DNA from 4 places in the Metabacillus sp. 113a genome. Region 4 is predicted to be linked to each of the others. Evidence: riboswitches for the same ligand, from Rfam matches in the RefSeq annotation. Region 4 holds a riboswitch; each other region holds the start of a gene.

The links. A riboswitch is a leader RNA that binds a small molecule or an ion and turns the genes downstream of it on or off. The one in region 4 is predicted to bind S-adenosylmethionine.
Region 1: another riboswitch for S-adenosylmethionine. It lies ahead of ACQCVE_RS11475 (bifunctional homocysteine S-methyltransferase/methylenetetrahydrofolate reductase); the one in region 4 lies ahead of ACQCVE_RS18070 (Na+/H+ antiporter NhaC family protein).
Region 2: another riboswitch for S-adenosylmethionine. It lies ahead of ACQCVE_RS09505 (methionine ABC transporter ATP-binding protein); the one in region 4 lies ahead of ACQCVE_RS18070 (Na+/H+ antiporter NhaC family protein).
Region 3: another riboswitch for S-adenosylmethionine. It lies ahead of mtnK (S-methyl-5-thioribose kinase); the one in region 4 lies ahead of ACQCVE_RS18070 (Na+/H+ antiporter NhaC family protein).

What each region holds. Positions count from the first base shown of each region.
Region 1 covers NZ_JBNILJ010000006.1:55,583-57,781, reverse strand. The annotation lists gene ACQCVE_RS11475 (bifunctional homocysteine S-methyltransferase/methylenetetrahydrofolate reductase) at 1-1,019, opposite strand, end outside; SAM riboswitch class I at 1,146-1,258, opposite strand; gene ACQCVE_RS11470 (YajQ family cyclic di-GMP-binding protein) at 1,509-2,000, opposite strand.
Region 2 covers NZ_JBNILJ010000004.1:254,090-256,288, reverse strand. The annotation lists gene ACQCVE_RS09505 (methionine ABC transporter ATP-binding protein) at 1-876, opposite strand, end outside; SAM riboswitch class I at 965-1,077, opposite strand; gene ACQCVE_RS09500 (thioredoxin family protein) at 1,290-1,598, opposite strand; gene ACQCVE_RS09495 (toprim domain-containing protein) at 1,619-1,960, opposite strand; gene ACQCVE_RS09490 (YusG family protein) at 2,110-2,199, opposite strand, start outside.
Region 3 covers NZ_JBNILJ010000005.1:90,690-92,888, reverse strand. The annotation lists gene ACQCVE_RS10550 (pyridoxal phosphate-dependent aminotransferase) at 1-17, opposite strand, end outside; gene ACQCVE_RS10545 (carbon-nitrogen family hydrolase) at 119-922, shown strand; SAM riboswitch class I at 1,123-1,285, shown strand; gene mtnK (S-methyl-5-thioribose kinase) at 1,382-2,199, shown strand, end outside.
Region 4 covers NZ_JBNILJ010000020.1:1,721-3,919, reverse strand. The annotation lists gene ACQCVE_RS18070 (Na+/H+ antiporter NhaC family protein) at 1-1,292, opposite strand, end outside; SAM riboswitch class I at 1,380-1,484, opposite strand; gene ACQCVE_RS18065 (GNAT family N-acetyltransferase) at 1,681-2,199, opposite strand, start outside.

The DNA of each region.
Region 1 (2,199 bases), on a different contig from region 4:
GCCCCGGTAAAAAATTTCTCAAGTCCAAGTGTTTTCGGAGGGTCGAGCTCAACAATGATGGACCGGCGCTCCTGCACGATTTTGTGGAGCGGAGGGTATTCCGGCTCTGGACTCTCCTGCACGATGATTGTTTTCCGGGCCTTCACTGATTTTTCGCTGATCGGATCGAGACCTCTCAAGGCATCCGCCATGGCTTTCACATGCTTGGGCGTTGTCCCGCAGCAGCCGCCGATCAGGCGGGCACCCTGGCTTCGGAACGCAAGGGCACTGTCACCAAAATAGTTTTCGTCCGATTCATAAATAAGGCGTCCTTCCTCTACAGAAGGAAGACTGCCGTTCGGGTATACCGAAAGAAACGCATGCTTTGGAAGGGGAACCTCCTCAAGAGATTCAAGCATATGGTAAGGACCGAGCCGGCAATTAAGTCCGACCACATCCGCACCAAGCTCTTCAAGCTGTTTTAAGCCGTCTGCAAGCGAAGTTCCATCCTGCAGAACTCCCGTTTCATGAAGTGAAACATTCGCGGTAACCGGTTTATTGGTTTCTTTTCTTGCAATCTCAAGAACCGCCTTCAGCTCCTCCAAATCATAAAACGTCTCAAGCAAAAGCCCGTCTATGTCTTCATTCAGGAGAACGTAAAGCTGCTCACGGAAGCTGCGCTTCAGCTCCTCCAGAGTGTGTGAGCTTTTCTTGAAGGCGCGGACCCCGCCCATCGTTGCGAGCACATAGGCCTGACTGCCGGCAGCCTGTCTCGCAAGTTTGACCGCCTGTGAATTGATTGTCCGGATATCATCCTCCAGACCATATCGGGATAGCTTGATATGATTTCCTCCGTATGTGTTCGTCTGGATGACGCGTGCCCCGGCTTTTATATAGGCTTCATGGATTCCCCGGATCTGATCGGGACTTGATCTATTCAGTTCTTCAAAGCACCGGTCAATCCCATGGGAGTACAAAAGGGTTCCCATCGCACCATCTGCTACTAAAATCTGATTTTGCAAATCATCTAGAAATCCCATGCGGGAATCCCCCTCCTCTTGAAAAATAAGTTTCGTTAGCTGTCTTTAGCGGAAATAGTCATTTGAATCCAGCAGAATGAAAAATAAAAAGCCTTCTGCAGAAGAAGGCTTTGACATTCGGACTTCTTCTTATCTTCCAAGCAGGCAGCTCAGCTGGATTTAGCACCTTGGCACGCAATCTTGCATGACCGGTTGCTGAAGCGTCATCGGGCCAGTCCCTCGGCTTCTCTTGATAAGAACGATATTCATTTAAAAATCGATTACTCCCAATTTACCTAATTTTTCGAAAATATTCAAGGGGTTAGCCTAACATTTTTCCTGCAAAAAGAAGTGAAAGGAGAAAACGGATGAGACAGACTCCGTCAGCCCCTTTAGGCACTCGAAAAATAAAAGAATGGTTCATTGCGGGGGATGTTTTGTCTGCTTCTTCTAATCTGTGCTGCATTTGGATAACAAAAAGACCGCGTTTACAGCGGTCCCGTCCTTTGATTATCTGTAATTAATAAACTGTACATCAATTGGGAGCTCCGCTTGCCGGATGGCAGCAATCACTTGCTGGAGGTCATCGCGGTTCTTTCCTGTGACACGGACCTGGTCATCCTGCACCTGGGATTTTACTTTTAATCCGGAATTTTTGATGATGTTATTGATGCGTTTAGCGTTTTCTTTATCGATTCCCTGAACCAGCTTGCCGCGCTGGCGCACAGTACCCCCGGATGCTCCCTCGACTTTGCCGTACTGAATATTTTTTACAGGAACCTCACGGCGGATTAGTTTGCTGATGAGGACGTCCTTAAGCTGTTCCAGTTTGTAGTCATCATCTGAAATCAGGACAAGTTCTTCTTTTTCAAGCTTGATGTCACTTTTGCTTCCTTTAAAATCGTAGCGGTTTTGAATTTCTTTAAGTGCAACCGCTATAGCATTTTGAACCTCAGGCATTTCGACTTTGGATACAATATCGAATGAATTTTCCTTTGACATGCCGATTCCTCCCATGTTTTCTTAATCCCATCTAAAAGGCCATCTGCCTTTATAACAGGCTCTGTCAAGCTGAATCCCTCTTCAGCATGAATCTTTTTTGGGAGGGTAGAACCTGTCCTGCGCCAGCCTGCTGATTCAGGCAAGAAAGATGAACCCGGCCAAAAACTTGGAAGAGGGGGAGCGTTTCCCATTCGGGGAG
Region 2 (2,199 bases), on a different contig from region 4:
CACTTTCACGTCGTAATTTTTTATTAATCCGGTAACGACCGGCTGCTCTGTAGAATCCCCTACAAAGGTGAGCTGGACAATCCGGCCGGTAGGGTAGGAGTCAATGAGATGAGCGATGGTCTCCCTTGTTTCTTCGGGCTCTGTCACCTGCTGGACAAATCGTTTTGTGATTGGTACCTGAGGCTTTCTGAAGACAGTAAGCACCTCTCCCTCCTCCACAATCTTACCTTCCTCCATCACAGCTACTTTATGGCAGATCTTGCGTATTACATGCATTTCATGGGTGATAAGGACGATTGTCAGTCCAAGCCTTTGATTGATATCGACGAGAAGCTCGAGGATTGAATCGGTCGTCTGCGGATCAAGGGCTGAGGTTGCTTCATCACAAAGAAGAACTTTTGGGTTATTGGCAAGCGCTCTGGCAATGCCTACACGCTGCTTTTGGCCGCCGCTGAGCTGGGCCGGGTAAGCATTTTCCCTTCCCTCTAATCCGACCAGCCGGATTAACTCTTTAACACGTTCTTTTCTTTCAGCTGCAGGGAAGCCTGCTATTTCAAGCGGGAACGCTATGTTCTCACTTACAGTCCTGGACCATAAAAGATTAAAGTGCTGGAATATCATGCTGATTTTCTGTCTTGCCTTTCGGAGCTTTCTCCCCTTAATAACTCCAATTCTATTACCCGCTACTTCGATGCTGCCTTCTGTCGGTGTTTCCAGCCCGTTAAGGAGCCGGATGAGCGAGCTTTTTCCTGCACCACTGTATCCGATGATCCCGAAGATTTCTCCTTTTTCCACTTCAAGGTTCACCTTATCTACAGCTTTGATGTTTCCAGATTTGACGGAATAAATTTTAGATACGTTTGTTAATGTGATCATGCTCCCACCTTCTTTCTCCATCGATCTGAAACAGAAAATGCCTTTCTGCGTAGACAAGCAGAAAGGCATTAAACGTAAGGTTACCTTTCTCTCATCTTTCAAAATGCAGCGCATTTTGAGTGAATTGGCACCAATTTCAGTCATAAAACTGACGGTTGCCGGGCTTCATAGGGCACTTCCCTCCACCTCTCTTTATAAGAGAACAATCTATTATTAAATTATGATGGTTTTAAATTTTAAAAATATTTCAGATCTGAGAGTGATTTTATCACGGGGAAAAGGGTGTGTCAATGTAAAATCTTCAAATAATTTTCTCCCTCTTCCCGCGGCTGCAGCCGGGCTCTTGTTTATTTCCCGAGAAATATGGAGATTACGGGGGAAATAACACGGATATATAGAATAGAAACGCCGCGTTATGCGCCGTTCTGTTTAATAAGCTTATATAAAAATTCCACTGATTGAAAGGCGTACTGCCTAGTGTGAAGCTTCCCTTTTTCAAAAATAAGCAGGCACGGAACACTCTCTACTTCCCAGCGTTCAGGGAATCCCGGCAAATAATTTAAATTTGCCATATGGATATCTGTTTCCGGTACCGTTTCATCCACTACCGTAAGCATCCTTTTTGCGAGCTGGCAAGTTCCGCAAAAAGGAGTATAAAGATACAAGATTAAGCGATCTTCTTCAATCAATGAAGACAGTTGCTTTTCATTTACTTCAATCATGATAAAACCAGAACTCCCTGCTATAAATATTTCGCCTGAACATCAATATTTGCACTCAGCAGTACGGAAGCAATATGATGCTCTGGTGCTGAAGCTACTTCTTTATACATTTTATCAATGTATAAATGCGAAGCCTCCGGAAATTCTCTTACAAATTGTTTTCTCAGTTTTTCTCCTGCTTCGTCCGTATCCACCAATATATACACATCATTTTCAAAATACTCATCAATTAGTTCATCCATTTTGGTGAGACTGATTGTTCCATTCGTACATATAATTTCTATAGGCTCGTTAATGACTTCCTGTATTTTTTTCTTGTCGGATTTCCCTTCAACAATAATGATTTTAGCAGCCTCTGACATGACCATCACCTGTTCATTTTGTCTTTCTTTAGTTTATTCTCTTTTCCTTGTGTTGTTTCCTGCCGGGAGGATACAGGGTCTATGCAAAAGACCGGCGCCTGCCTGCTGCTAAAGCATATAAGGCAGTGGACGGCTCCACTGCCTTATGCTTAACACCAGCCGTTCTCATCATCGCAATCCACATATTTCTGATCCGGTTCCTGTGTAACGTCTGCCATTTGAAAAAAACGGTTTTGTGA
Region 3 (2,199 bases), on a different contig from region 4:
GGTTCAAAATATGTCATTCTATTCCACCTTCTCGAAAAATTCTTGAAATGATAGTCACAAATCATATAGTGTTAATACAGAAAAGTAAAGAAAATTCTGATTGAAAGCGGGGGTCAAAGTGAAACAGTCAATTGCGTGCATCCAATTTGATATCGCATTCGGCAATCCGGAAGAAAATAAAAAAAGAGCGGCAGCTGCGATCAGGGAAGCCGTTAAAGTCAATCCGCCGGACATTCTTGTATTACCCGAATTATGGAACACTGGATACGATTTGACAAGACTGGATGAGATTGCGGACCCGGCAGGAAGGGACTCGAAGGCTTTTCTTTCGGCCTTGGCTAGAGAGCACCATGTCCACCTGGTGGCAGGGTCCATTGCCAAAAAGTCCGGTAAAGAGATAACAAATACAATGCTCATTTTCAGCAGGAGCGGAGAGCTGGTACATGAATACAGCAAAATTCATTTATTTAAACTGATGGATGAACACCATTATTTGACAGGCGGCAAAAGCAGCGGACTTTTTTCTCTGGATGGAATCCAATGCGCAGGCTTTATATGCTACGATATCCGCTTCCCTGAATGGATGCGGGATCATGCAGCCCATGGAGCAGAAGTATTGTTCGTCGCCGCTGAATGGCCCCTCCTCCGCCTTAACCACTGGCGGGCGCTCCTCATAGCAAGAGCCATTGAGAATCAGGCCTTTGTCGTTGCCTGCAACAGATGCGGGTCCGACCCCAAAAATAAATTTGCCGGACATTCTATAATCATTGATCCATGGGGATCAGTTTTGGCCGAGGCGGGGCAAGGAGCAGAAACACTCCGCGCTGAATTGGATTTCGCAGAAATTGCTGAAATCAGAAGACAGATTCCCGTATTTCAGGACCGCCGGCCTGAATTGTACCAATCGTTCTTTAAAAGCTGACCTCCCTATTTAATTTTTTATATATAAGGGTTAAATCACTCAGCCTGAAGCTTATGAATGGTTTTATCAGATTCTTTCTGATGCCGGGCCTTTAAAACATACTAAAAAAAGATTGACAGACTTATTGTGGAGCTGGTAAGATTTTCATCAATGATTGATTGCAAAACAATTAAAACATTCAAAAAAATCTAACACATATACTCTTATCGAGAGTTGGGAGAGGGAATTGGCCCGTTGACCCCAACAGCAACCGACCGTAATTCCATTGCGAAATGGGGCGCAGCAAGAAGCGCCGGAGCAAGACGCTCCAAAAGGCACGGTGCTAAATCCGTCAGAAGCTTTATGCTTTCTGGGAGATAAGAGGTGCGGAGACAGCCTCTTCAAGCCTCTTTCTCAAAACGAAAGAGGCTTTTTGTATTTGCACTTATCTAAAAAACGGCTTTTCAGGAGGCGAAAAAATTGGGTATACCACATTCAGCATTTTATGAACCGTTAACGGAAGCCGCCGCTGCGGCACTCGCGGTCAGGCTGGGCCTCGTTCCAGACACGATTCTTCACTGCAGGGAAATTGGCGATGGGAATTTGAACCTTGTTTTCAGAGTACATGATCCAAAATCAGGCAAAGGGGTGATTGTTAAGCAGGCTCTTCCATACGCAAAGGTAATCGGTGAATCATGGCCGCTTACCCTTGACCGGGCACGCATTGAAAGCAGCGCCCTCGTTAAGCATGCAGAGCTTGCACCAGGGCTTGTCCCGGAGGTCTATTACACCGACCAGCCCCTAGCCGTAACTGTAATGGAAGACCTGTCACACTTACAAATTGCCAGGCAGGCATTGATCGAAGGAAAACAGCTCCCGCATCTCGCTCAGCACATTGGAGAATTTATGGCCAGGACGCTCTTTTATACGAGCGATTTCGCCCTTGAGCCTCATGTGAAAAAACAGCTTGTTAAACAATTTACGAATCCTGACCTTTGTAAAATTACAGAGGACTTTGTGTTCACCGATCCATTCTTCGATCATGATTCAAATGACTTTGAACCGGAGCTCCGGAAAGCGGCGGAAGAGATCTGGGCAGACACCCATTTAAAACTGGAAGCTGCCAAGCTTAAAAAGAAATTTTTAACGCAGGCGGATGCCTTAGTGCATGGAGACCTCCACACAGGAAGCATTTTTGCAGGAGAAACAGAAACGAAAGTCATTGATCCTGAATTTGCGTTCTTCGGCCCGATCGGCTTTGATCCAGGACAGTTTATTGGAAATCTCCTGCTTAATGC
Region 4 (2,199 bases):
TTAGGCTTCAGCTTCGGAAAGCCAAACGCAATAGCCAGAAGTCCGCAAACAAGTGTCAGCATCGGGTAGAACGTGTACGGGATGATGCTGAGCGGTGAGGCTTTAACAAGCTGAGCCCCCGCAAGCATCTGAGCCCCATAAGGAATCAGCCCCTGTACGCTGCACGAAAAGATATCGAGAATACTTGCAGATTTTCTGTTATCAATCCCGTACTGATCCGCAATGTTTTTGGCAAGCGGGCCTGCAGTAATGATAGAAATGGTATTATTTGCCGTTGATAGATTTGTTGCACCCACCAGACCGGCAATTCCAAGTTCTGCGCCTCTTTTTGATCGGATATTTTTCGTCATGGCATTTAGAATAAACTGAATTCCTCCATTGTGCTTGATCAGCTCAACCATTCCGCCAATCAAAACAGAGAGGATAATAAGTTCAGCCATTCCTGATACTCCGTCCATTAGCGATTGGGAAAAAGAAAGGATATTGAAGCTGCCATCGGAGAGTCCGATGATCGCGGTCAATACTATTCCCCCCCCAAGCACGGCAACAACGTTCAGTCCTGCCAGAGCTCCAATCAATACTCCAAGGTATGGGAGCATTTTAATGAAATTGAATTCCTTCGTTTCCACTGTGGAATCCATTCCTGCAGAGATCACAATCAAAATGATCGCTGTGACGACTGCTGCCGGCAAAACAATAAAGAAATTCGTTTTGAACTTATCCAGCATTTCTGTCTTCTGGGTTCTGACCGCCGCAATCGTAGTGTCGGATATGAAGGAGAGATTATCTCCGAACATTGCTCCTCCGATAACGGCAGCCACAGCAAGTGCTACAGGGATTTCAGTTTCCCCGCTGATTCCTGCTGCTATAGGGCCAAGAGCTGCGATCGTCCCCATTGATGTTCCCATTGAAAGGGAAACAAACGCTGCAATAATGAACAATCCTGCTACAAGAAAGCTCTGTGGAAAGTAGGTCAGAGCCAGGTTTACTGTCGATTCAACTGCTCCCATAGCTTTGGCCGATTCCGAAAAAGCACCTGCCAGGATGTAAATAAAGACCATAATCATAATATCCGGATGGCCGGCACCCTTTGCAAAGCGCTCAACCTTCGAATTCAGCGTTTCTTTTCTATTCATAAACAGCGCTGCGGCTACTGCGACCAAAATGGATACAACCATCGGCAGTTTATAAAAGTCCCCGGTGATCACACCTGCCGTAATAAAAAGGGCGATAAAAATCAGCAGCGGCAGCAGCGCCAGCGGATTTGCTTTTACTTCACGATTCACGTTCATTTTCCCACCTCGCATCAATTCTGTTCATAAAAAAGACCCCTTCTTATCCTTAAGAAGAGGCCTTAATACACAATAATCAGGACACTCTTCTCATCTTTCAAGCATTTGCTTGCTGGATTTGGCACAGCACTCTTAAAAAAGTCCGCTGCCGAGGCATCGCAGGGCCAGTCCCTCCGCCTCTCGTGATAAGAAGTTCGTAAATTTATGGGCATTTCATAAACAATCTTTTACTACCTTAAGGGCTGCACAAAAAAATGTCAAACCATAATTTTATTTTCTTAAAAAAATATTTACATGCTGTCATTCATGAAAGCCTTACCAAGCCTGCTGCAGCAACAGCAAGGATATATGTTAAAAAAGATGAATAGAAAACAGCAATAATTGCTATTTACTTTCCAGCAAAAGGATTCTTCCATTCCATCAATGCAGCATAATGGCATGATTCTTCATCCTCTAAATAGTTCCCCATGACCTTCAAAGGGGTGCGGCCGCACCTGAGCAAAAAGGTAAGGACCGGATCCTTTAACTCCCCGTTTACAACACCCTCTAAATACTCTTCAGGTTTCAGTTCATCTGACTTTTTATAGTAGCCCGGCATTCTTCCGCCTCCGAGCAAACGATCAAGCTTTTTATGTACAACCAATTCATAGGCAGAAAACATAAGCCAGCTCCCAAGCCCTGCCTTCCGGTATTGAGGTCTTACCCCTATATCCACAACATACAGCGTTCTGCCCTCTGAAACATGGCTGCCGATATAACCCCGGTCCGTCATATCATCCCACGTATGGTCCGGACCTTTCTCGTCATAATCAACTAAAAGGCTCGTCAGGGATCCTGCGAGCACTCCATCCACTTCAATGCATAGAGCTCCTTCCTGAAACAAGCGGATGTGGCTTTGAAGCTGCTC